Regions from separate parts of the Streptosporangium sp. NPDC050855 genome, predicted to be linked through region 1. Evidence: riboswitches for the same ligand, from Rfam matches in the RefSeq annotation. Region 1 holds a riboswitch; each other region holds the start of a gene.

Region 1 (5,752 bases):
CGGCCGGTGTCGGCCGAGTCGGTCGGTGCCGGTCGGTGCCGGTCGGTGTCAGTCGGTGACGTCGGCGCAGACCACGTGGGCGCCCAGCTCGATCATCCGCTGCTCGCTGCGCGCGTCGGCGACCCTGGCCATCAGGATCGGCGCCTCGCTGGCGGCGAGCTGCGGCAGCCTGGCCCGTACCCCGCGGTGGATGTCCCTGACCACGTCCTCGGCCGCCGACATGTGCACCTTGACGTGCAGCATGATCCCCGGGGCGCCCGAGGAGGTGCTGGCCTCGGAGATCCACACGTGGTGGACGAGCGGGTAGTCGACGAGCAGGTGCGAGATCGCGGCGCGCAGCGCGGGCAGGATCGGGTGGTCGCAGCGGCGGTAGCCGGGGTCCACCATCTGCATCGGGCCCGACAGGTGCGGCCGGGGTGCCGGGATCCACGAGGCGGCGGGCGCGGCGGGCACGGGGGTCCGCGGCCGGCCCTGCGGGGAGGCGGCCTGCCGCGAGGGGCCCTGCGGGTACGGGGCCTGCGGGGCCGCCGGGGGAGGGGTCTGCGGGTACGCCCCCGGGGAGGGCGTGCCCTGCGGGTACGCGCCCGGCGCGGAGGGAGCCTGCGGGTACGGGCTCTGCGGTGCCGCCGGGGGAGCGGTCCGCGGAAGCGCGGGCGCCGAACGCGAGACCGTGGCCATCGCCCCGGTCGCGTACGCGGTGGGGGTCGCGCTCGACAGCGCGGGGGTGGGCCCGCTGCGCGTCGAGAGCAGGTAGCGCTGGAGGTCCTCGATCGGCACGGCCGCGGCGGCCGGCCCGGCCGCGTCGATCACGATCTCCCGCACGCCGGTGACGCGCTGGATGTCGAGGACGGTGTCGGCGTCGCAGGCCGACAACGAGTGGCTGCCACGGTGCCGCGCGTAGGTGTCCGCCGAGGTGTATCCGAGCAGGACACGCTCACCCGCCTGGGTCGTGCCGAGCACGACGGAGCGGTCGGGTCGCACGGCGACCAGGAGTCCCCATTCCGCGAGCGCGGCCAGCAGCCGGTGCGGCTCGCCGTGCTGGGCGAGCACGGTGCCGAGAGCGGGGTTCCCGATGCTCATATGAGGAACGATAGGTAGTGGACCACGGCTTATCAGGGTAATCGCGAAGTTTTCTTGGGATCAATACCAAGTTGAATTTTGCAGGCATGGGATGCGACGACGGCGGGTAGCGCCCCCCGGTCACGGCCTACCCCGTCTCGGATCGCGGGACACTCGTGAACGCGTTCACAAGCGCCGATAGACTACGTGAGGTCCGTGCACCTCACCGCCTAGTAAGGATCTGCCTGTGAACAAGCCCGTCGTACTGGTCGCCGAGGAACTCTCCGAGGCCGGTCTCGCGGTTCTGGGCGCGGACTTCGAAGTCCGCCACACCGACGGCGCCGACCGCGCCCAGTTCCTGCCCGCCCTCGCGGACGTGGACGCCCTGATCGTGCGCAGCGCCACCCAGGTGGACGCCGAGGCGATCGCCGCCGCCCCCCGGCTCCGCGTGGTCGCCCGCGCCGGCGTCGGCCTGGACAACGTCGACGTGGAGTCGGCCACCAAGGCCGGCGTCATGGTCGTCAACGCGCCCACCTCCAACATCACCAGTGCCGCCGAGCACACCGTGGCCCTGATCCTCGCCTCCGCCCGCAACGTCGCCCAGGCCCACTCCGCGCTCAAGGGCGGCGAGTGGAAGCGCTCGAAGTACACCGGCGTGGAGCTGGACGAGAAGGTCGTCGCCATCCTCGGCCTCGGCAAGATCGGCCAGCTGGTCGCGCAGCGCCTCCAGCCGTTCGGCGTCGAGCTGATCGCCTACGACCCCTACCTGCAGCCGGCCCGCGCCGCGCAGATGGGCGTCCGCCTGGTCTCGCTGGAGGAGGCCCTGCGCGAGGCCGACTTCATCACCGTGCACCTGCCCAAGTCCAAGGAGACCATCGGCCTCATCGGAGAGCGGGAGCTGCACCAGGTCAAGCCGAACGTGCGCCTGATCAACGTCGCCCGAGGCGGGATCATCGACGAGAACGCCCTCTACTCCGCGATCAAGGAGGGCCGCGTCGCCGGCGCCGGCATCGACGTGTTCCCCAAGGAGCCGGTCACCGACAGCCCGCTCTTCGAGCTGGACCAGGTCGTGGTCACCCCGCACCTGGGCGCCTCGACCCACGAGGCCCAGGAGAAGGCCGGCACCCAGGTCGCGCGGAGCGTGAAGCTCGCCCTGGCCGGGGAGTTCGTGCCGGACGCGGTCAACGTCCAGGGCGGCGCCGTCGCCGAGGACGTCAAGCCGGGCCTGCCGCTGGCCGAGAAGCTCGGCCGGGTGTTCACCGCGCTCGCCGGTGAGGTCGCCACCAGGCTCGACGTCGAGGTGCGCGGCGAGATCGCCTCCCACGACGTCCGGGTGCTGGAGCTGGCCGCCCTCAAGGGCGTCTTCACCGACGTGGTCGAGGACTCGGTCACCTACGTCAACGCCCCGCTGCTGGCCAAGGACCGCGGTGTCACGGTCGAGCTGATCACCAGCTCGGAGAGCCCCGACTGGCGCAACGTGGTGACGGTCCGCGGCGTGCTCGCCGACGGCCGCGCGGTCTCGGTCTCCGGCACCCTGTCCGGGCCGAGGCAGATCACGAAGATCGTCGAGGTCAACGGCTACCAGATGGAGATCGAGCCGACCGACCACCTGTCGTTCTTCACCTACACCGACCGTCCCGGCATCGTCGGCGTGGTCGGCCGCATCCTGGGCGACCACTCGATCAACATCGCCTCGATGCAGGTGGCCCGGGACGTCAAGGGCGGCAAGGCCCTGATCGCGCTCACCGTCGACACCGCCATCCCGGCCGACGTGGTCGACCAGATCGGCGCGGAGATCGGCGCCGACAGCGGCCGTTCGGTCGACCTGACCGACTGACCGTCCCGGTCCGCCGGGTCCCCTTCGTGGGTGGCCGCGGCGCGCCGCGGCCCGCTCCCGGACGGACCGTCCGGGACCGGGCCGGCACCCGCTCGCCGTCTCGACATGTGAGAAGTGTGTACGCGGGGCGAGACGACCCTTTCGTCACCGGGTAACCTGATGGAGATGCGCCGGGTGTTCTCGCACTCCGCACCCGCCGCGGCGGGGCCTGACAGGGCAGGCCGGCGGCCCGCCACGGTGCCGTGGCGATCGCCGGCTCCGAGCCCTCCGCCCACCGGTCCGTGACCCGGACCGAGGCATCGGGCCCGGTCCGAGTCCTGACCGGAGTCTCGGCCACCTTCACAGCTCACCCGCGACCGAAACGAGACTCACCATGTACGAGATGTACTCCTGGAACCGCCCGGACGAGAACGAGGACGAGGCGGCCGACGCGATCCAGACCGCCCTGGACCGCCGCGACAACGGTGGCGCGCCCACCCGCTGACCCTGCCGGCCACCTGCCGGCCACCTGCCGGCCACCTGCCCGATCACGGCCGTGCGCCGGTCCGGGCCGGGCCGGCCGGGGCGGACGGCTCCGCGACGCTCGCGGCGGAGCCGCGGGGGCTCACCCGCCGACGGCGGATCCGGTCGCGTGCTCGATCCGCTCGGCCAGTTCGACCCCCTCGGGGTCGGGGCGCACCCCGCCGACGAAGGAGGCGTGCCGCCATGAGGCGAGCCGCTCCTCCTTGACCACGTCCCCGCTCCGCGGGGCGTGCACCATGTACCCGGGCTTCGTGATCATTCCGACATGCCCGAGACCCCGGAAGAAGACCAGGTCCCCGGGCCTGAGGTCCTTCCAGGCGATCTTCCTGGAGAACGCCTCGTACTGCTCGGAGGCGATGCGGGGCAGCGCGATCCCGGCGGCCCCATAGGCGCGGAGCATCAGCCCGGAGCAGTCGAAGCCGCCGCGGCCGGTGCCGCCCCACGCGTACGGCGTGCCGCGCTTGGACATGGCCCAGCTCAGGGCCTTCTGCCAGGCGGGACGCAGGGACGCGGCCCGCAGGGCGCCCTTCAGGGCGGGCATGCCGAGCGCGGGAGGCGCGGGGGCGGGCAAGGGCGAGGCGGCCAGCGCGGTGGCCGGGGTCGCGAACACCGCGGTCCCGGCGACGAGGACGGACGCGACGCGCGAACAGATCTTGCCGTACAGGGTCGTTCCTTCCATAGGGCCTGCCGGGTGAGCTGTCGGGCTCGGGCGTGGAGGCCGCCCTACGGCGCGCGGGCGCGCCGATTCGCCCCGAGGGATCCCGTCGCGGGCGGCCGGGAACGCGCTCCGGTCGGGAGCGGGGTTCCCGGGGCCCGGGACGATCCCGGAAAGAGTGGTTCCCCGGCTCCGTACGCATCGATAAGGGATGATCCGTACGAATTAGGCATCAACGTGAACGGTGAGGACCATAACGAAACCTCGCGAAACGGTCAACATAGGATAAAGACGGGCAAAGCGATCAGATGTACCCGAGGGAAATTCCGTCCGAGGCGTGAGACCGGTGTTCAAGCACCGAGACGGCCCGGTAGGGTGACCCCATGGATTCGCGTAACATCCGCCTGGCGGTCATCCCCGGGGACGGGATCGGGGTCGAGGTCGTCACCGAAGGGCTGAAGGTCCTCGAAGCGGTCGGCACGAAGGTGGAGACCACCACCTACGATCTCGGCGCCAAGCGCTACCACGAGACCGGTGAGACGCTGCCCGACGTCGTCCTGGAGGAGCTGCGCGGCTACGACGCGATCCTGCTCGGGGCGGTCGGCGACCCCAGCGTGCCCCCGGGCGTGCTGGAGCGCGACCTGCTGCTCAAGCTCCGCTTCCGGCTCGACCACTACGTGAACCTGCGGCCGGTCAAGCTCTTCCCCGGGGTGGAGACCCCGCTGGGCGGGGTCCGGCCGGAGGACATCGACATGATCGTCGTCCGCGAGGGCACCGAGGGCCCGTACGCCGGAGCCGGGGGCGTCATGCGTCACGGCACCCCGCAGGAGATCGCCACCCAGGAGTCGCTGAACACCGCCTTCGGCGTCGAGCGCGTGGTGCGCTACGCCTTCGACAAGGCGCTGTCGCGTCCCCGCAGGAGGCTCACCCTGGTCCACAAGACCAACGTGCTCACCTACGCCGGTGACCTGTGGGCCCGCACCGTCGAGAGGGTCGGCCGGGAGTACCCGGACGTCCAGACCGACTACTGCCACGTCGACGCGGCCTCGATGTTCTTCGTCAGCCAGCCCCGGCGCTTCGACGTGATCGTCACCGACAACCTCTTCGGTGACATCCTCACCGACATCGGCGCGGCGATCGCCGGTGGCATCGGCCTGGCGGCCAGCGGCAACGTCAACCCCGACCGCACCGCGCCGAGCATGTTCGAGCCGGTCCACGGCAGCGCCCCCGACATCGCGGGCCAGGGCAAGGCCGACCCGACCGCCACGATCCTGTCGGTCGCCATGCTCCTGGACCACCTGGGCCTGGACTCCGAGGCCGTCCGGGTCGAGCGGGCCGTCGCCGACGACCTGGCCGAGCGGCCGACCGGCCGGACCGGCCGGACCACCCGCGAGATCGGCGACGACATCACCGCCCGAGTAGCCGGCTGAGGAAGCCGCCCACCTCGACCCAGACGCGCCTGGCGGCTCACCGAGCCGCCGGGCGCGTTTTGGTTTTCCGCCCCGCTGACGGTTTTCGCTATCGATGCAGTAGTTTCCCGTTACCCGGTCCAACGCAGAATGGACGCAAGGGTAAGCCAGACACCAAGAGAAGGATCCGCGTCATGACCACCGCTCAGAAGCTCAGCTTCGACGTGCAGCTCTCCGACCACGCTCGCACCACGGACGAGCGTGAGCAGG
Region 2 (5,752 bases), on a different contig from region 1:
ACACCCGCAGCGCCGTGGTGCGGTCGGTCCGCGACTTCTGGCACGAGGAGGGCTACCTGGAGGTCGAGACGCCGATGCTCCAGCCGATCCACGGCGGAGCCACGGCCCGGCCCTTCAAGACCCACATCAACGCCTACGACATGGAGCTCTACCTCCGCATCGCGATCGAGCTCTACCTCAAGCGGCTCGTGGTCGGCGGGATCGAGAAGGTCTTCGAGATCAACCGCAACTTCCGCAACGAGGGCGCGGACTCCACCCACAACCCCGAGTTCACCATGCTCGAGGCGTACGGGACCTATCTCGACTACAACGACATCGCGGACCTGACCCAGCGGATGATCCAGAAGGCGGTGGTGGCCGCGCTGGGTCACTCCGTGGTCGTCCACGACGGTCAGGAGATCGATCTGGGCCTGGCCAAGTGGCCGCGGATCACCCTCTACGGGTCGGTCTCCGAGGCGCTGGGCGAGGAGGTCACGACCGCGACGCCGCTGGAGCGCGTCCGCGCCCTCGCGGACGCGCGGGAGATCCACTGGGACGCCGCGTGGGGTCAGGGCAAGCTCGTCCAGGAGATCTTCGAGGCTCTCGTCGAGCACACGCTCGTCCAGCCCACGTTCGTCATGGACTATCCCCTGGAGACCTCCCCGCTGGCCCGCAACCACCGCGACAACCCGCTCCTCACCGAGAAGTGGGACCTGATCGGGTTCGGCACCGAGCTCGGCACCGGCTACTCGGAGCTGAACGATCCGATCGAGCAGCGCCGTCGTCTCACCGAGCAGTCCCTGCTCGCCGCGGGCGGCGACGTCGAGGCGATGCAGCTTGACGAGGACTTCCTCACCGCCCTGGAATATGGCATGCCGCCCACCGGTGGCATGGGGCTGGGCATCGACCGCCTCATCATGGCCTTCACCGGCAGGAACATCCGCGAGACCATCCTGTTCCCGCTGGTCAAGCCGTCGGGCCGGGCCTGACCGACGCGCGGCCACCGGGTCACGCGAGACGACGTCCCCGCCGGGCGGTGGTACCGGGCCCGACCACGGCCGGGTCCGGTACCACCGCCCGGAGCACGATCATGTCCCCGGCCGGGCGCTGTGCCGCGCCCGGGCGGAAGCGCGCCTTCGGGCCCTCGGACGGCACCCAAGGCACCCACGGCATCCCCGGCGCCACGGCGCCCCGGGCCTCCCGTCGATCATCCGGGCTCCAGGGGTGCGGAACGGGGCGACACGGCCCGGACGGCGACCCACCGGCCGGGCGTCGCGCATCGGCGGCGGCCACGCTCCCGCGGCCGGAGGTGTGCCCGTAAGGCGCGGGGGAGCCGGGAGCGGAAGGGCAGGATCCCGGCCCCCGGAAACGGCGGTGCTCGCGTCCCTTCGTGCCATGCGGACGAGTTTCCGCATGGTGTAGAAACTCCCTTTCCAGCACGCCCGATATTACGGCATGCGGATGGCCGTGCATGAAACTCCGCAAATGCCGCAAAGAGCCGAGGTGGCCCACCATTTCATGGTTTTTACGTCACGCCGTCAAGGCGGCGAGGGACGTGACCACCGCCGCACCGGCGGAACAGGGGCCGATTTCCCGAAAAATACGGGCCTGTACGCGCGTCGCGAACCCGGCGTCCGGAGGGCCGCAGGACCTGCCGATCCGGCAAAATCTTGTTCTGTGAAGATGCCGGTCGCCGCAGCCAGGGGACGGTTACGGGTCCACGCCCGAGGCAGATCATGACTTAACCGCAAAGGCGCTGACATATCATGAGTACTTCACGTATGGCCTGCTATGTCAATAGTGCGGCAACGCCATGAAGGGCGGAACTTGACGACCTTTGAACAAGGCGTTTACCGTTCCTGGCGGGCGGTATTCATTCATGGTGCCTTAGGCCCGGTTTCCAGAGTGGGGGGAGTGACTCTTGATGGCATATCCGGAAGTGGATTCGCGCCATGGCGACAGCCCCCTGGGCATGGGCGATATCGGTCTCAGCGCCGACGACCTCGTGCTGCTGGCTGAGCTCGCCAAGGGCGTCACCGTCGACAGGGTGGGCCGCAGGCTCGACATCAGCGGCCGGACCGTCAGGCGCAGGCTCAGGGGCATCTGCGACCGCATCGGCGTCGCCACGGCGATCGAGGCCGTGGCCTGGGCGGCCCGCCGCCGCCTGATCTAGCCGGCCGCCGCCCGGATTCAGCCGCCCGCTCCGTCCGTCCTCGGCCGAGGCTCGATCCCGCGCCGGGTGGGCGCGGGACGCGTCGAACGGGTGGTGGCGGTCAGCCGGCGATGCGCACGCCTCCCACGAAGGGCCGGTTGTCGATCGTGGTGATGTGGATGACGTCACCGGTCCGGGGGGCGTGGACCATCAGGCCCGCGCCGATGTAGATCCCGACGTGGTGCAGGTCGCTGTAGAAGAAGACGAGATCGCCCGGGCGCAGCTCGCTCCGGGAGACGCGCGTGCCCGCGGTCCACTGGTCCCCGGTGTAGTGCGGCAGGCTGATCCCGACCTTCTGGTAGGCCCACATGACCAGCCCGGAGCAGTCGAAGGAGTCGGGCCCCTCGGCGCCCCAGACGTACGGCTTGAGCTGCTGGGTCAGCGCCCAGCGGGCGGCCTCGGCCCCCTTGCCGCTGCCCACGATGGGCGCGTCGACCTTCACCCGGGCGCCACGGTTGCCGATGGCCTGGGCGCGTACCTCCTTGAACAGGTCGCTCTCCACCCGCGCGACCAGCCGCTCGATCTTGGCGCGCTTGGCGCCGATCTCCGTCAGCAGCTTCTTGACCTCGGAGGTCCTGGCCTTGGCACCGGCCTGCGCCCGCTCCGCGGCCTCGATCGCCCGGCCCACCTGGGCGACCTCCTCGCTCTGCTGCTGCTGCAGGGCGTAGCTGGTGGTGGCCTGGTCGAGGAAGTTGTCGGGGTCGGACGTCTGGGTGAGGGTGAGCCCGGCGTTCAGGCCGCCCGACATGTAGCTGCTCTGTGCCAGCAGGGCGGCCTTGGTCCGCCGCGCCGCCAGCTCGGACTCGCTGGTGGCCAGGGTCTTCTTGGCGCTCTCCGCGGCACGCTGCGCCTGCTTGAGCTTGACCCGCTCGCCGTTGTACTGCTCGGCGAGCGTCTCGATCTCGTTGTGCAGCTTCTCGGCCTGCGCGGCCAGTTGCTTGAGGCTGGGCTCGGGGTCGGCGGAGGCCGCGACCAGCGGGGTGCCCAGGGTGAGGGTGGCGAACGCCAGGCCGATCACCACCATGCGGTGGCGGAGCCCTCGCGGCGCGCGTCGTGGACGGTGGGCGTCGCCACCCGCCTGGTCTCCTCCGCGGTCGCGCGTGCGCTTCACCAATGGACTCCTCTCCTCGGCCGCCTACCGGGTTAGCTGACGGGTTCGGGCCGGAGGGCAGCCCTACCGGGTGCGCCGGTGGCACTCGGATTCACCCCGGGGGACTCGGGTGGGTCCCCGGTTCTCCCTGCGGGAGATTCGGCGGGTCAGGCTTTTCACATCTCTGACATCGAGGACGGAGATTAGTCCACCCTTGGTTCCTGCTCAACCAGAACTTCGAATTCAGTAGAGGTTTCGCAACTGAAATGTCACGGACGGATCACATCTCAAAATGATCACTGAGGCCTTTACGGGCCCTTTGCCCAGGGGTTCATCGGGCCCGAGGGGGTCCGCCCAGCTCCGGGACCGTACCGAAGATGAAATGCGACACACTTCGACTCCCGATGCCCAGCGTGGTAATGGGACTACCAAGGGTCACGAGAGGGGGGGTGGTGCGCGAGTTAGGGGTGAGCCGTAATGGGGGGACGGCGAGGACGTACGCTGATCGGTCATGGAGCAGGTTGCGGAACAGTCTCCGGCGCCGGTCGTGCGCGCCCCCGCCGAGGCAGGAAGCGGTGGTGAATCCCGGACCGGCACGGAGCGGGAGGGGCCGCCGGGGGCGGCCGGCGTCACCGTCCGGCGTGCCCGCACCCCGGACGTCCGCGCCATCCGGCGCCTGGTCGACACCTACGGCGGCGCGGGACCGCGCCTGCTGGAGAAGGCCACCGTCACCCTGTACGAGGACGTCCAGGAGTTCTGGGTCGCCACCGACGAGCACGGGGAGGTGGTCGGCTGCGGGGCGCTGCACGTCCTGTGGGAGGACCTGGCCGAGATCCGCACCGTCGCCGTCGACCCCGCCCGCCGGGGGGCGGGGATCGGTCACCGCATCGTCTCCGCGCTGCTGCGCACCGCCGTCGAACTCGGCCTGCGCCGCGTCTTCTGCCTGACCTTCGAGGTGGACTTCTTCGCCCGGCACGGGTTCCTGGAGATCCAGGGCACCCCCGTCGCCCCGGAGGTGTACGCCGAACTTCTCGCCTCCTACGACGAGGGCGTCGCGGAGTTCCTGGATCTGGAGCACGTCAAGCCCAACACCCTGGGCAATACGCGGATGCTGCTGCATCTGACACGTGAGCCCGACGTGAGTGACTTTAGAGCTGACACAACGGAAAGGTGACTGTTGTTGCCTATGTCGATACCTTGTGCTGCAGCAAGCATGTGAGTCTGACATCTGCCACATGCGCAGTCTAAGTGAGGTGACGCGGTGAGCACCGGACAGCCGCCGTATCCACAGGATGATCCCGACCGCGATCGCACACCGTCGGGGCAGCCTGAATACGGACAGCACAACGCGGGTCGAGCCGCTGGTGAACTCGACCCCGACATAACGGTCGTGGGATATCGGTCGGAGGCCTCACAGCCGAACATCGGTCCTGGACAGGCCCAGGGCTACGGCCAGCAGGGCTACGGGCAGCAGCCCGGTTACGGCCAGCAGGGCTACGGCCAGCAGCAGGGGTACGGCCAGCAGGGCTCGACCGGCGGGTACGGGCAGCAGCCCGGCTACGGCCAGTCCTCCCACGAGCAGCCGGGCTACGGCCAGCAGGGCGGCACCGGCGGCACGGGCGGCTACGGCCAGCCCGGCTACGGCCAGCAGGGCGGCACCGGCGGGTACGGGCAGCAGCCGGACTACGGCCAGCAGCCCGGCTACGGCCAGCAGGGCGGCACGGGTGGCACGGGCGGCTACGGCCAGCCGGGTTACGGCCAGCAGGGCGCGACCGGTGGCTACGGACAGCAGCCGGACTACGGCCAGCAGCCCGGCTACGGCCAGCAGGGCTACGGGCAGCAGTCGTCCCAGCCCGGGTACGGCCAGCAGCCCGACTACGGTCAGCAGGGCTACGGCCAGCAGGGCGGGTACGGCCAGCAGCCGGACTACGGTCAGCAGGGCTACGGTCAGCCGGCGTACGGCCAGCAGGGCTACGGACAGCCCTACGGCGGCGTTCCCGGCGCTCCGGCGCCGCTCGCCGAGTGGTGGCAGCGTCTGGTGGCACGGCTCATCGACGGGATCATCCTGGGGATCCCGACGTTCATCATCAGCGCCGTGCTGGCCGCCGTCATCGTCACGTCCCCCAGCTTCGACAGCACGACCGGGACCCTGGACGCGGGAGGCGGCTTCTTCCTCGCCACCCTGCTCACGTCCCTGCTCGCAGCGGCGCTGTACTTCGCCTACGAGTTCTTCATGACGACCAGGAGCGGGCAGACCGTCGGCAAGATGGTCATGGGCATCAAGATCGTGCCCGTGGGCAACGTCGTGCCGCCGGGCGGGCTCAGCAACGCCGTCGCGCTCAAGCGGGCCGGCGTGTTCTTCGGCCCGCAGTTCCTGTCCTGGGTGCCGTTCCTGAACTGGATCGTGCGCATCTTCTCCCTCCTGAACGTCCTGTGGCTGCTCTGGGACCAGCCCCTGCACCAGGCTCTGC
Region 3 (5,752 bases), on a different contig from region 1:
GCTCCGTCGTGCAGCCCGAGGGCAGCCCCCGCAGCAGGCAGGCCGCCCACTTCAGGTAGGAGTCGGAGTCGGCCACGGCCAGGACCTTCAACGAGAACCTCCAGCCGGGGGTGTCTCCCCCGGTGTCGTACGTGGACAGGGAACGCGGCACCGCAGGCGCTCGCGGGTGGCCGATCCCCGGGCTCCGGGCCGCGGGGATCGTGGCGTCACGGTGTCATCGCGTCACGGCCCGATGGCTCCCGGGCCCGGGCGGGCGGTTCATGGTCCGGCGACCCCGGTGTCGTGATGGGCGAACATCGACAGGTGGGAGCGGAGCGAGGGCGCCGCCTCGGCCGTCCACCACTCGTCGGGCACGTCCACCGTCCGCACGGCCACGCCCCGCGCCGAGAGCAGGATCCGCAGGGAGGTGACCGCGGTGGACGGCAGGCTCAGCACCCGCTGCTCGGCGGCCAGGCCGCGCAGCGTCAGCTCCGCGGGGATGCCGCCGTCGTAGACGGTGATCCCGCGCTGCTCGGCGACCCGGGCCAGGTCGCCCGGGTCCTCGCGGCGGTGCGGGAAGTAGGCCACCGGCCCGTCCGCGCCCAGCCCGGCCAGCCAGGTGAAGTAGTGCTCCCGGTGGATCAGGCCGTTGCGGACCAGCGAGGTGCCCAGGACCACGGTCCGCTCCTGCGGGCGGGGCCTGCGCAGCGGCTGCGAGCGCAGCCAGGCGAAGTCGTGGGTGACCAGCTCGATCCCCCTGGCCCGTACGGCCTTCGCCAGGTCGGGGGCGACGGGCAGCGCGGTGAAGATCGAGAGCCGGCCGGAACGGGCGGCGGCGCGCAGCCGCAGTCCGGCCGCCACGCCCAGGACGGTCCTGAGCCGCCCGGCCCCGCCGCGTGCCCGCAGCAGGGGCGTGCCGGGCCTGCCGGTGATCAGCTCCAGGAGCCTGATCGTGGCCAGGCCGTCGTCGACGATCACGACCCGGCCGGGAGAGGCGGTGAGCCAGCGGAACTGGACCTTGCCGGAGAAGGCGTCGCCCAGCGCCCAGGTGCGTCCCCGGGGCGGCCGGGGCATGTCCGGGCGGGCCTCGGCGAGTTCGAGGCCCTCGGGCAGCCCCAGGCGTCTCAGCTCGCGTCCCGTCACCGCCAGGGGGCGCAGGCCCGCCCTGGGCACGAGGTGGCCGCGGGGGCCGAGCAGCCCCGCGTGATGGGCCTCCACGGCGCAGAGCATCTGCAGCGGAGACTCCACCCAGGCGACGGCCGAACCCTGCTCCCGCGCGTGGTCTCGGCCGTCCTCCACGCCGGGCGATGACCCGTTCACGACCGCCACACCGTAACCCGGTGGCCTTACCGGTCCGGGAACTGCGGGTGAACAGCGGACCACGCGCGCCAACTTGTGATCTTGCGTGGCTTCGCGCGGGGCGCCTGGCCGTTCCGTACACTGCCCGTACCTGAAGATCCACGCCGGGCACCGGCGGGTCGGCCGCGCGGGCCGCAGGGCCGTGCGGGAGCGGAGAGGGGCGAGCCATGTGGACGGCCGAGGACGTTCCCGACCTGACCGGCCGCACGGCCGTCGTCACCGGGGCCAGCGGGGGCATTGGCCTGCCGACGGCGCTGGAGCTGGCCAGGCACGGCGCCCGGGTCGTGCTGGCCGCCCGTGACCCCGGGCGGGGCAGGGCCGCGCTGGAGGCCGTCAGGGCCGAGGTGCCGGGGGCCCGGGTGGAGGCGGGGGCGCTCGACCTGGCCGACCTGCGGTCGGTGCGCGCCTTCGCCGAGACCGTCCGCGAGCCGCTGGACCTGCTGATCAACAACGCCGGGGTGGGGCTGATGCCCCGGGGGACGACCGCCGACGGCTTCGAGACCCAGTTCGGCGTCAACCACCTGGGGCACTTCGCGCTGACCGGCCTGCTGATGCCGCGCCTGCTGGCCGCCCCGGCGGCCCGGGTGGTCACGGTCTCCAGCGACGCGCACTCCGTCGGGACGATCGACTTCGACGACCTGGGCCTCGAACGCCGGTACGGCAGGTTCTCCTCCTACGGCCGTTCCAAGCTGGCCAACCTGCTGTTCACCCTGGAGCTGCAGCGCCGCGCCGACGCCTCGGGGGCGACCCTGCTCAGCCTGGCGACCCACCCGGGCACCACCGCGACCGGGATCCTGAAGACGGGCGTGCTGACCCGCCCCCTCAACGCCCTGATGCGCCTGGTGCTGCAACCGGCCGCCAAGGGCGCCCTGCCGTCCCTGTACGCCGCCACCTCCCCCGAGGTCACGGGCGGGCAGTACATCGGCCCGGGGCCGAAGGTGCTGCGCCCCTCGGCCCGGGCGACCGACCCGGAGGTGGCGGCGCGGCTGTGGGAGGTGTCGGAGGAGATGACCGGCGTGCGGTTCGGGGAGACCCGGCGGCTGCCGTGAGGGGTCGCCTCCCCGCTTGAACAGGGCATTGAGGAGGTTTTGAGAAGACTTTAGGAAAGATCGTCCGCCGCCCCCGCAGTTTTTACCATCGAAGGCCAGTTCGACAAAGGCGGTAGGTAAAGAGCCGCCCGGGGACCGGTCCTTCCCGACCCGTGACCACCGGGCCGGACGGCGGGCGGACGCGGGCCCGATCTCCGGATCGCCGGGGACACCGGGCTTTCCGGTCACCGCCCCGAAGAGGTCCGGGCGACGGCGAGGGCATGGGACGACCCGCGGGGAGGGTGATCCACTCCCCTCCCGGGGGCGCGGAACGGCATCCTCTACCCCTCTGACCAGGCGCTATCACCATGAGAAGGCAATGTGTCCTGCTTGTAATCGTCTGACCGGATGACGTAGGTTCATCCCGTTCATGGCAAATGTCTGGGTCTACCAAGGTCTGAGCATTGCCGTCACATTGCCCGACCGCGTCTCACCTGGGCGGACCCCCTCCGCCCCCGGTGAGCACGGCCGCCGAATCCGCGAGGTCTGCGGAACCGGGGAACCACGTTCCTGGGGTGAATCAACGCATACGTGCGTCGTAGGGCACTTCCCAGCCCGAACCCGTCAGCTAACCCGGTAGGCGGAATGGAAGCGACGCAAGGAGTCGAACCCCCATATGACCGAGCACCGCTCCACCCCCACCCCCATCATCCCCCGCCTGGCACGAATCGCCCTCGGCGCCTCCATCGCACTGACCGCGGGAGTCATGGGCCCCGCCGCCCAGGCCGACGGCCACGGCGCGCTGAACACCCCGCCCGCCGACACCAAGACCGCCGAGGTCTCCTCGGACTCCGGGTCCGCCAGGACCCCCCTGGAGGTCGTGGCCCAGCGGCTTCCCAAGGTCACGGCCGCGCAGGTGCTGAACCTGGCCGCCCAGCAGATCGGCGTCCGCGAGAACTCCATGGGCGGCGGGACCAAGTTCCACCAGTGGTACATGTCCTCCCCCCGCGCCCAGGAGACCGCCGCCCGCGACGGAGGCAACATCTACGGCTACGCCAACGCCCCCTGGTGCGCGATGTTCGTGTCCTGGGTCGGCGAGATGGCGGGCATCCGGCCCACGATGGGCTGGGACGCCTACACCGTCACCCACGCCAAGTGGTTCGCGCAGAACGGCCACTGGGGCACCACCCCCACCCCCGGCGCCGTCGTCTACTTCGACTGGGAGGGCGGCAAGAGCATCGACGGCATCGACCACGTCGGCTTCGTGAAGCACGACAACGGCGACGGCACGATCACCACGATCGAGGGCAACACCGGCAACGGTAACGTCGAGCAGCTCGTCCGGCCCATGTCCGAGGTCGCCGGCTTCGGCTACCCGGTCTACGCCGGCTGATCCGGCCCCGGCCGGCACCGGCCGGCACCGCGACTCACGCGGCTCACGGACTCACGCGACGGGGTCCGCACCAGGACCCTGTCAGGGTACGTGTCAGACCCCTCGCGCCCCCTCCCCCCTTCCCCTTCACACCCCCCGTCCATCCGCCCGTCGTCCCGGCCAGGCCGGGAGACGGGCCTCGTCATGCCTCCGGCGCCCGCCCGTCCCGCACGAGGGCTCCGATCGCGTACGGGCCGGCGTCTCCGGCGTCCCTGCATCTCCGGCGTCCCTGCATCTCCGGCGTCTCTGCGTCTCCGGCGTCCCCGCGTCCTCCGTGTCTCCCGCGCGGATGCCGTCCCGCGCGCGGGTGCGGCCGCGCGCCGGGCACGATCACCGCCCGGCCCCGCCACGGGCCGTCGTGTGCCGCAGCGTGCCGTCACGAGGCGGCGTATGCCGTCACGAGGCCGCGTACACGACCGGACGTCGCGCACGGTCACGCGCGGGGTCCGCCGCGCGGTGGTCCCGTCCGGTGCCGGTTCGTGGTAGGAGCGCGAAATGCCCTGACTGTATGCCCGTGTGATGGGAGCGCTCCCAAAACCCCATATGGGATGTATATCACCATTTAGGCGCCCCAGGACCCTCAAAACGCCTTCCATGTAACGGTTGAGTTTCGGTCTATTGACGTCCTGGTTGCCCATCGTCCACTCTTCGTGGGAGCGCTCCCAAAGCACATTGAGGAAAGACCGCATCGTGAGGCCGCGTTTGTCGGGGACCGGTACGCGATGTCACCTCCCAATGATTCGGGCGACCACCTGAGAGGGGTCCGGAATGTTGAACAACAAGCGGCAGGGCAAGCTGGCCGCCGTAGCGGTCATGGCGGCCACCGCCCTGGCCATCACGTCGTGCGGTTCCAGCGAGCCCGCCAAGCCCGCGGCCGGCGGTTCTTCCTCCGCCGCCGCGGCCGAGCCGGTGACGATCACCGTGCACACCTTCGGAGGTGGCGAGAACTTCGGCTATGACAAGGCCGTGGAGACCTGGAACGCCGCTCACCCGAACATCCAGGTCAAGTACCAGAACCTGACCGACCGGTTCGAGGACGTCTACCTGCCGCAGCTGCTCCAGCGTCTGCAGGCCGGCAGCGGCGCCGCCGACATCATCGCCCTCGACGAGGGCGCGATGGGCCTCATGAAGGCCCGTCCCCAGTTCTTCACGGACCTGGCCCAGTACGGGCTGGACAGCCGCAAGGCCGACTTCCCCGCGGCGAAGTGGGACAACGGCATCAACGCCGACAACAAGCTCTTCGCCCTCGGCACCGACATCGGCGGCATGACCATGTGCTACCGCAAGGACCTGTTCGAGAAGGCGGGCCTGCCCACCAACCGCGAAGAGGTCGGCAAGCTCTGGCCGGACTGGGCCGCCTTCATGGAGGTCGGCAAGAAGTTCCAGGCCGCCAACCCCGGCAAGAGCGACCCCAAGTTCCTCGACGGCCCGAACACGCTCTACAACGTGATCCTGTCGCAGGAGGCGCCGAAGAACGGCAACGTCGCCTACTTCGACAAGCAGAACCAGCTCGTCATCGAGACCAACCCCGCGATCAAGACGTCCTTCGACACGGTGAAGAGCTTCAGCGAGGCGGGCCTGACCGCCAAGCTCGCGTCCTTCACCCCGCCGTGGAACGCCGCCATCAAGAAGGGCGGCTTCGCGACCATGGGCTGCCCGGCCTGGATGCTCGGTGTGGTCTCCGGTGCGGCCGGTGAGGGCAACAAGGGCAAGTGGGACGTCGCGGCGGTGCCCGGCGGTGCCGGCAACTGGGGCGGCTCCTACCTGGCCGTGCCCAAGCAGAGCAAGCACCCCAAGGAGGCCGCCGAGGTCCTGAACTACCTCACCGGCAAGGAGGGCCACGTCATGGCCTTCCAGGAGGCCGCGGCCTTCCCGAGCTCCATCCCGGCTCAGCAGGACCCCGCGGTCGCGGACCTGAAGAACGAGTTCTTCAACGACGCGCCGACCGGCAAGA
Region 4 (5,752 bases), 360 kb from region 1:
CGCTCGCCCGGCACACCCTCCGGAGCATCGAGGAGAAGATCGAGGTCTGAACCTCCCGGCGCGTCCCGGGCGCACGTCCCGGCGGTCTGGGTTGCGGCGGTCTGGGTTGCGGCGGTCCGGGTTCCCGGAGCCCGTGTGCCGTCGGGTCGTTCGTCGACGGGTCGTCCGTCGGCGGCCGGGCCCCGGGGCGTACGGTCCCGGGCCCGGGACGCCGGGTCCTCAGCGTGCCGCGGCGGCGGCCTGGTCGGCGGAGCCGGTGAGCTCCTCGATCGCGTCGGCGAAGGCCGTCCAGAGTTCGCGGGGCAGGTCGTGGCCCATGCCGGGGAAGGTGAGCAGGCGCGCGCCCGGGATCGCCTCGGCCGTGGCGATCCCCCCGGAGACCGGGACGAGCTGGTCGTCCTCCCCGTGCAGGACGAGGGCCAGCACCGTCAGCTTCGCCAGCAGCGGGGCGCGGTCCTCGGAGGCCATGATCGCGGCCAGTTGCCTGGCGGTGCCCGGCGGGTCGTAGGCCCTGTCGTAGCTCAGGGCGGCGACCCTCGCGATCCGCTCGCGGTCGGCCGGGTAACCGGGTGAGCCGATGACGTCCCAGGTCGCGACGGCCCGCCGGATCGCCGCCTCGCGGTCGGGCGAGGGCGGCGACATGAGCGCGGCCATCGCGGCCTCGGTCGGGGGCGCCGCCCGCGGGCTGGGGGTGGACATGATCGAGGTGAGGCTGCGCACCCGGTGCGGGTGGCGGATCGCCAGCGACTGCGCGATCATCCCGCCCATCGAGACGCCCACCACGTGCGCGGAGTCCAGGCCGAGTGCCTCCAGCAGCCCCGCGGCGTCGTCGGCCATGTCGCCGACCAGGTAGGGGACCCGGCCGTTCCAGCCGGGTCCGGGTGCTCCGGCCTCGTGCAGGTGGGTGCTCTCACCGACGTCACGGTTGTCGAAACGCACCACGTGGTGCCCGCGCCCGGCGAGCAGCCCGCAGAAGTCCTCGTCCCAGTGGATCATCTGGGAGCCGAGTCCCATGATCAACAGGAGCGGGCGGTCCTCGGGGGAGCCGAAGGTGTCGTAGGCGATCTCGATGCCGTTCGCCCGGGTTCGCAGAGTCGTCATGGCACTCCTACCGTGTTGATCCTGCGAAACAGAATGCCATTCTGTAGAGGATCCGGCACCGGCGGGGCCGGTCGCGACGACCGGCTACCAGACGACGGCGCCCGGCTCCCGCACGCTCAGCCCGGCCGCGGAGAGGGCTTCGGCCATGACCTTGGGCTTGGCCGACATCGGCGCGGCGCTCACCTGCTCGGTCCCGGTGACCTTCTTCGGCCGTCCGGACTTGGCCAGCACGGTCTTGGGCGGATCGGCCGGGTTGGGGTCCTTGCGGCCCCAGGCACCGGTGGAGAAGGCCACGGGGTGGTTCTTCCTGCCCACGCCGTCGCCCCACCGGGTGATCACGTACTCGACGTCGATGTGGCCCATGCCACCGTTGCCGTCCACACCGAGCGTGCCGGCGTTGAAGGTGCCGCCGGTCAGGTCGGCGAAGGTCTTGGCGTCGATGTCGAGCATGATGCCGCGGTTGGAGGGCACCCCGGGGCCGCGGTCGCCGACGAAGAACTTGGCCCGCTTGCCCTTGTAGAGGATGTAGCCCTCGGTGAGCAGCGGCCAGCTCGGGCTGGCGATCATGCCCTTCTGCATCGGCTTGCCACTGGCCGGCAGGCCGGTGTCCCCGGCGCGGCCGGAGGAGTCGTCCCAGAAGTAGGAGGCGCGGGTGGATCCGTGGAGCAGGACTGCCTCGACGCCGTCCTCGGGGCCGCTCACCGCGGAGGTGGTGGCGGCGGCGAGGGACGGAGAGGCGGGGAGTGCGGAGGCGACGCCCGCGGAGGCGAGCACGCTCACCCCGACGAGGGCGGCTGCGGCCAGGCGGTTCTTGTGCATGCCAAAGAAGAGGTTCATGGGGGAAAGGCTCTTTCGCGAGGGAACGGGGCTACCGCGTGCGACACGCCGAAAAGGGGCGCACGGGCGAGGGCGCGCTGTCGGAGAAAAGGCGTAACCGGACGAACCAGTCGTTACGCAGAGCGCTGCCTGGAAATGCCGCGATCAGGCGCGGCGCGAAAGGTACGGGGGATGGGGGACGGGGGGCAGGGGAAGGTTCAGGTGGTCGGCGCGGACAGGGGGTGCACCGACGCGGTGACGCGGTCATCCATGAGGGGGTCTCCTCTCCATCTCGTCTACCGGGTTAGCTGACGGGTTCGGGCGGTGGAGTTGCCCTACCGCCGCATGAGCGGCGGATTCACCCCGGAAAATGGGTCCCCGGTTCCCGCGGCATCCGGCCTGCGGGATTCGACGTCGGGCGGTCGCTCCCTCTTGTGAAGGGCAGGTCACCGGCCGATAACAGGGGACACTACCCACGAGAACCAGACAAAGCAAAGCAAAGACCACGAAAACCCCAGAAGATCTACCTTGTTGGCAAAAAGTCCCCTAAAGCACTCAACATCCAGGATTGCTCGGACGGGCGTCTCGCGGCCCCACAGGCCCGCCCGCTACGGGGATCGCGGCCCCCCGGCCCCGGGACGGCTCAGTCCCACCAGAACGACCAGGCGTTCCTGCCCTTGATCTGCTCGGCGTAGTCGATGAGGGTCCCCGCGCCCTGGATGATGCTGTCGGGGCAGAACGTCCAGTGCTCCGCGGCGACCTGCAGGGCGTGCTCGAAGGTCGTCGGCGGGGCCGCCACGCTGACGTCGAGGGTGTTGAACCCCATCCCGACCACCCGCACCCCGAACCTGTCCTCCCAGCTGCGCACGACGGCCGCGAGCGGGACCATCCACTCGTTGTGGTTCAGCGCGCCCTGCCAGCCCATGACGGCCAGGGCGTCGGCACCGCGGTCGACCGCGACGAGCCCGAGCGGCGTCCTGCGCTCGGCCACCATCCCCGCGTACCAGTCCGCGACCACCCCGGGGTCGGCGGCGAGCCTGCCCGCGGGGGCCGGGCCGGGGCACTCCGGGCCGAAGGGGTCGAGCAGTTCGAGCTGGTCGACGTGGGCCCTGGCGATCCAGTCGGACCACACCTCGGCCATGAACGCCTCGACGTGGTAGTTGTCGATCTCGGCCGCCGCGTCCGGGGCGATCTGACCGGCCGACCAGGGCTGGACGGAGTCCTCCAGCAGCACCGGCCACAGCCCCGACCGCTCGTGCTCGGCCCGCAGCCGCGCCCAGTACTCCCCCGAGACCGTCACCTCGCTGAGCCAGAAGGCCGGACGGTGACGGATCGCGAGCTGAGCGTAACCGGGGTCGGGCCAGACCAGCTCACCCGGCGGCAGGTCCACCGAGAGCCTCCTGCCCTCACCTCCGCTCATCCCGCGAGCTCCGTCGGCTCCGTCGGCGAACAACTGGCGCAGAACGGGCGGAAGCTTCCCCTGCTCGCAATCGTTCATCTCTACCGATCCGATCCTGACCACGGATCAATTTTGGCCTGTCAAGCACCCCGAGGGACAGTTGTGCCCTGGACCGAGCAAAAATTAGAGGAAGATCCATGCCGCTCGACGGCCGTCCGGTAGAGGACGTTATGCTGCTCGATGGCCGCGAGAAAGCGCTATCCACTCCCTTGACCTGGTATTCGGCGTACCGGATCATCCCGGGAGGACCGGCGGACGGCCGGGTACGACCGATCACCGACCCCGCTGCGTGAGGAGCCCCTTCCATGACCGACCTGGTCACGCTCGGCGAGAGCATGGCACTGTTCAGCGCGCGGCGCACCGGCCCGCTCAGGCACGCCCGCGACTTCGGGCTGGGCGTGGGGGGCGCGGAGTCGAACGTGGCCATCGGCGTCTCCCGGCTCGGCGGGCGCTCGGCCTGGATCGGCAGGGTGGGCGACGACGAGTTCGGGGAACTGCTCCGCTCGACGCTGGCGGGCGAGGGCGTCGACGTACGGGGGATGCGGGTCGACCCGGACACGCCCACCGGCCTGATGATCAAGAGCAGGCGCACGGCCGAGGTGGTGGACGTGCGCTACTACCGCTCGGCGAGCGCCGGATCCCGGCTCTGCCCGGCCGACCTGGACACCTCGATGATCCGTTCGGCCCGCGTGCTGCACGTCACCGGCATCACCCCGGCCCTGTCGGCCTCCGCCGCCGAGGCGGTCCGGGCCGCGATCGCCGAGGCCCGCGACGCGGGGGTGACCGTGTCGATGGACGTCAACTACCGCCGGGCACTGTGGACGCCCGCCGAGGCGTCCGCCGTGCTGCGGGAGATCGTCCCGACGGTGGACGTCATGTTCGCGACCGAGGCCGAGGCCCGGCTGGTCGTGGAGGGCAACGACCAGCTCGCCCTGGCCCGCGCCCTGGCCGACCTCGGCCCGCGCCACGTCCTCGTCAAGCGCGGCTCGCTGGGCGCGATGGAACTCTCCGACGGCGTCGTACGGCACGCCGAGCCGCACCGGGTCACCGAGGTCGACCCGGTGGGCGCCGGGGACGCCTTCGCCGCGGGCTGGATCGCCGAGACCCTCGCGGGAGCCGATCCACAGGAGCGCCTGGCCACGGCGTCGGCCGCCGGGGCCTTCGCGGTCACCGCCGACGGCGACTGGGAGAGCCTCCCCCGCCGCTCCGACCTCGGCCTGCTGCGCCCGTCCGGCGACGCGGTCAGCCGCTGAGCGGCCTCACCGCGCCGACCGGCACCGACCCGCACCGACCCGCACCGACCGGCGCCGACCGGCTCGTCGCGCCGTACGACGCGAAGGGCCCGCGACGGCTCGTGAGGCACCCCTACGGCTCGAAGATCACCAGCGGGTGCCGCCAGGACATCTCCAGCACGACCCGGCACACCTCCCCGGCCCGGGGGAAGACCGCGCTCATCAGCACGAAGTCCTCCCCCACGCTCAACGGCTCGGACCACGGCGAGGTCGCGTAGTTCTCGGCGGTCAGGTCGGGGAAGACCGACGTCAGCTCCTCGTAGAAGGCCGCCACCTCCGGGCTCGGCTCGCCGCAGGCGATCTCGCTCCCGGTCCGGAGGAGGTACCGGCGGAGGGCCTCGGCCGCGGTGAGCGGTTCGGTTCCGAGCCAGACTCCGAGATCAAAACTCACACCGCGCCCTCGCCGTCCTCGTCTCCGCCGTACCTGCCCGGCCGTCGGATCCTACGTGCCCCGCGGGCGCCCGATATGCGCGACCGGCACGGAAGCGTCAGCCCTTGCATACCGGCTCCGGTCCGGCGGTGATCCTGTCGGTGGCGGGCCATAGGGTGGCGGCATGATCATTGTTTCAGGCTGGATCCGCGTCGACCCCGACGCCCGGGACGACTACCTGCGAGGGTGCGTGCCCGTGGTCGAGCAGGCCCGCGCCGCGTCCGGCTGCCTCGACTTCACGCTCGGCGCCGACCTCGTCGAGACCGGGCGGATCAACGTCTACGAGCGGTGGGAGTCGAAGGAGGCCCTGGAGGCGTTCCGGGGCTCCGGCCCGGAGGACGACCGGTCCGCGATGATCCGCGACGCCGACGTGTCCCGCTACCAGATCTCCGGGGTCGGCCCCGCCTGATCGGCCGGAAGAGGACCGCGGGGGAGGTTCCGGTCCCAGGACGGGCTCAGGTCACGGCCGAGCACTGGCTCCGGCCCGTCCGGCAGGCGGATACTGCGTTCCTGGGAAGCACCCGGCGGTTCCTCTCCCCCGATACCGTGACGTCTCCCGTGCAGGAGGATCGATGCGCACCCCGGCAGAGAACACGACGGCGCCACGCGCCACCCTTCCCTACCTGTGCGGGGTGGCCGCCGGCCTCCTGTTCG

The links. A riboswitch is a leader RNA that binds a small molecule or an ion and turns the genes downstream of it on or off. The one in region 1 is predicted to bind cyclic di-AMP.
Region 2: another riboswitch for cyclic di-AMP. It lies ahead of ACIBCT_RS18365 (NlpC/P60 family protein); the one in region 1 lies ahead of ACIBCT_RS07170 (C40 family peptidase).
Region 3: another riboswitch for cyclic di-AMP. It lies ahead of ACIBCT_RS17025 (CHAP domain-containing protein); the one in region 1 lies ahead of ACIBCT_RS07170 (C40 family peptidase).
Region 4: another riboswitch for cyclic di-AMP. It lies ahead of ACIBCT_RS05465 (hypothetical protein); the one in region 1 lies ahead of ACIBCT_RS07170 (C40 family peptidase).

The regions. Positions count from the first base shown of each region.
Region 1 is NZ_JBITFY010000002.1:439,547-445,298, reverse strand. It holds gene ACIBCT_RS07180 (hypothetical protein) at 49-1,080, opposite strand; gene serA (phosphoglycerate dehydrogenase) at 1,307-2,896, shown strand; gene ACIBCT_RS07170 (C40 family peptidase) at 3,501-4,097, opposite strand; cyclic di-AMP (ydaO/yuaA leader) riboswitch at 4,085-4,315, opposite strand; gene ACIBCT_RS07165 (3-isopropylmalate dehydrogenase) at 4,457-5,503, shown strand; gene ACIBCT_RS07160 (branched-chain amino acid aminotransferase) at 5,677-5,752, shown strand, end outside.
Region 2 is NZ_JBITFY010000008.1:259,768-265,519, reverse strand. It holds gene lysX (bifunctional lysylphosphatidylglycerol synthetase/lysine--tRNA ligase LysX) at 1-968, shown strand, start outside; gene ACIBCT_RS18370 (LuxR C-terminal-related transcriptional regulator) at 1,952-2,152, shown strand; gene ACIBCT_RS18365 (NlpC/P60 family protein) at 2,253-3,302, opposite strand; cyclic di-AMP (ydaO/yuaA leader) riboswitch at 3,308-3,456, opposite strand; gene ACIBCT_RS18360 (amino-acid N-acetyltransferase) at 3,793-4,455, shown strand; gene ACIBCT_RS18355 (RDD family protein) at 4,672-5,752, shown strand, end outside.
Region 3 is NZ_JBITFY010000007.1:310,796-316,547, forward strand. It holds gene ACIBCT_RS17010 (DUF6716 putative glycosyltransferase) at 1-151, opposite strand, end outside; gene ACIBCT_RS17015 (hypothetical protein) at 259-1,299, opposite strand; gene ACIBCT_RS17020 (oxidoreductase) at 1,506-2,387, shown strand; cyclic di-AMP (ydaO/yuaA leader) riboswitch at 2,886-3,024, shown strand; gene ACIBCT_RS17025 (CHAP domain-containing protein) at 3,043-3,759, shown strand; gene ACIBCT_RS17030 (ABC transporter substrate-binding protein) at 4,567-5,752, shown strand, end outside.
Region 4 is NZ_JBITFY010000002.1:78,935-84,686, forward strand. It holds gene ACIBCT_RS05455 (hypothetical protein) at 1-50, shown strand, start outside; gene ACIBCT_RS05460 (alpha/beta fold hydrolase) at 220-1,101, opposite strand; gene ACIBCT_RS05465 (hypothetical protein) at 1,186-1,938, opposite strand; cyclic di-AMP (ydaO/yuaA leader) riboswitch at 2,196-2,341, opposite strand; gene ACIBCT_RS05470 (DUF4253 domain-containing protein) at 2,561-3,337, opposite strand; gene ACIBCT_RS05475 (sugar kinase) at 3,682-4,629, shown strand; gene ACIBCT_RS05480 (hypothetical protein) at 4,742-5,059, opposite strand; gene ACIBCT_RS05485 (putative quinol monooxygenase) at 5,223-5,507, shown strand; gene ACIBCT_RS05490 (DUF998 domain-containing protein) at 5,671-5,752, shown strand, end outside.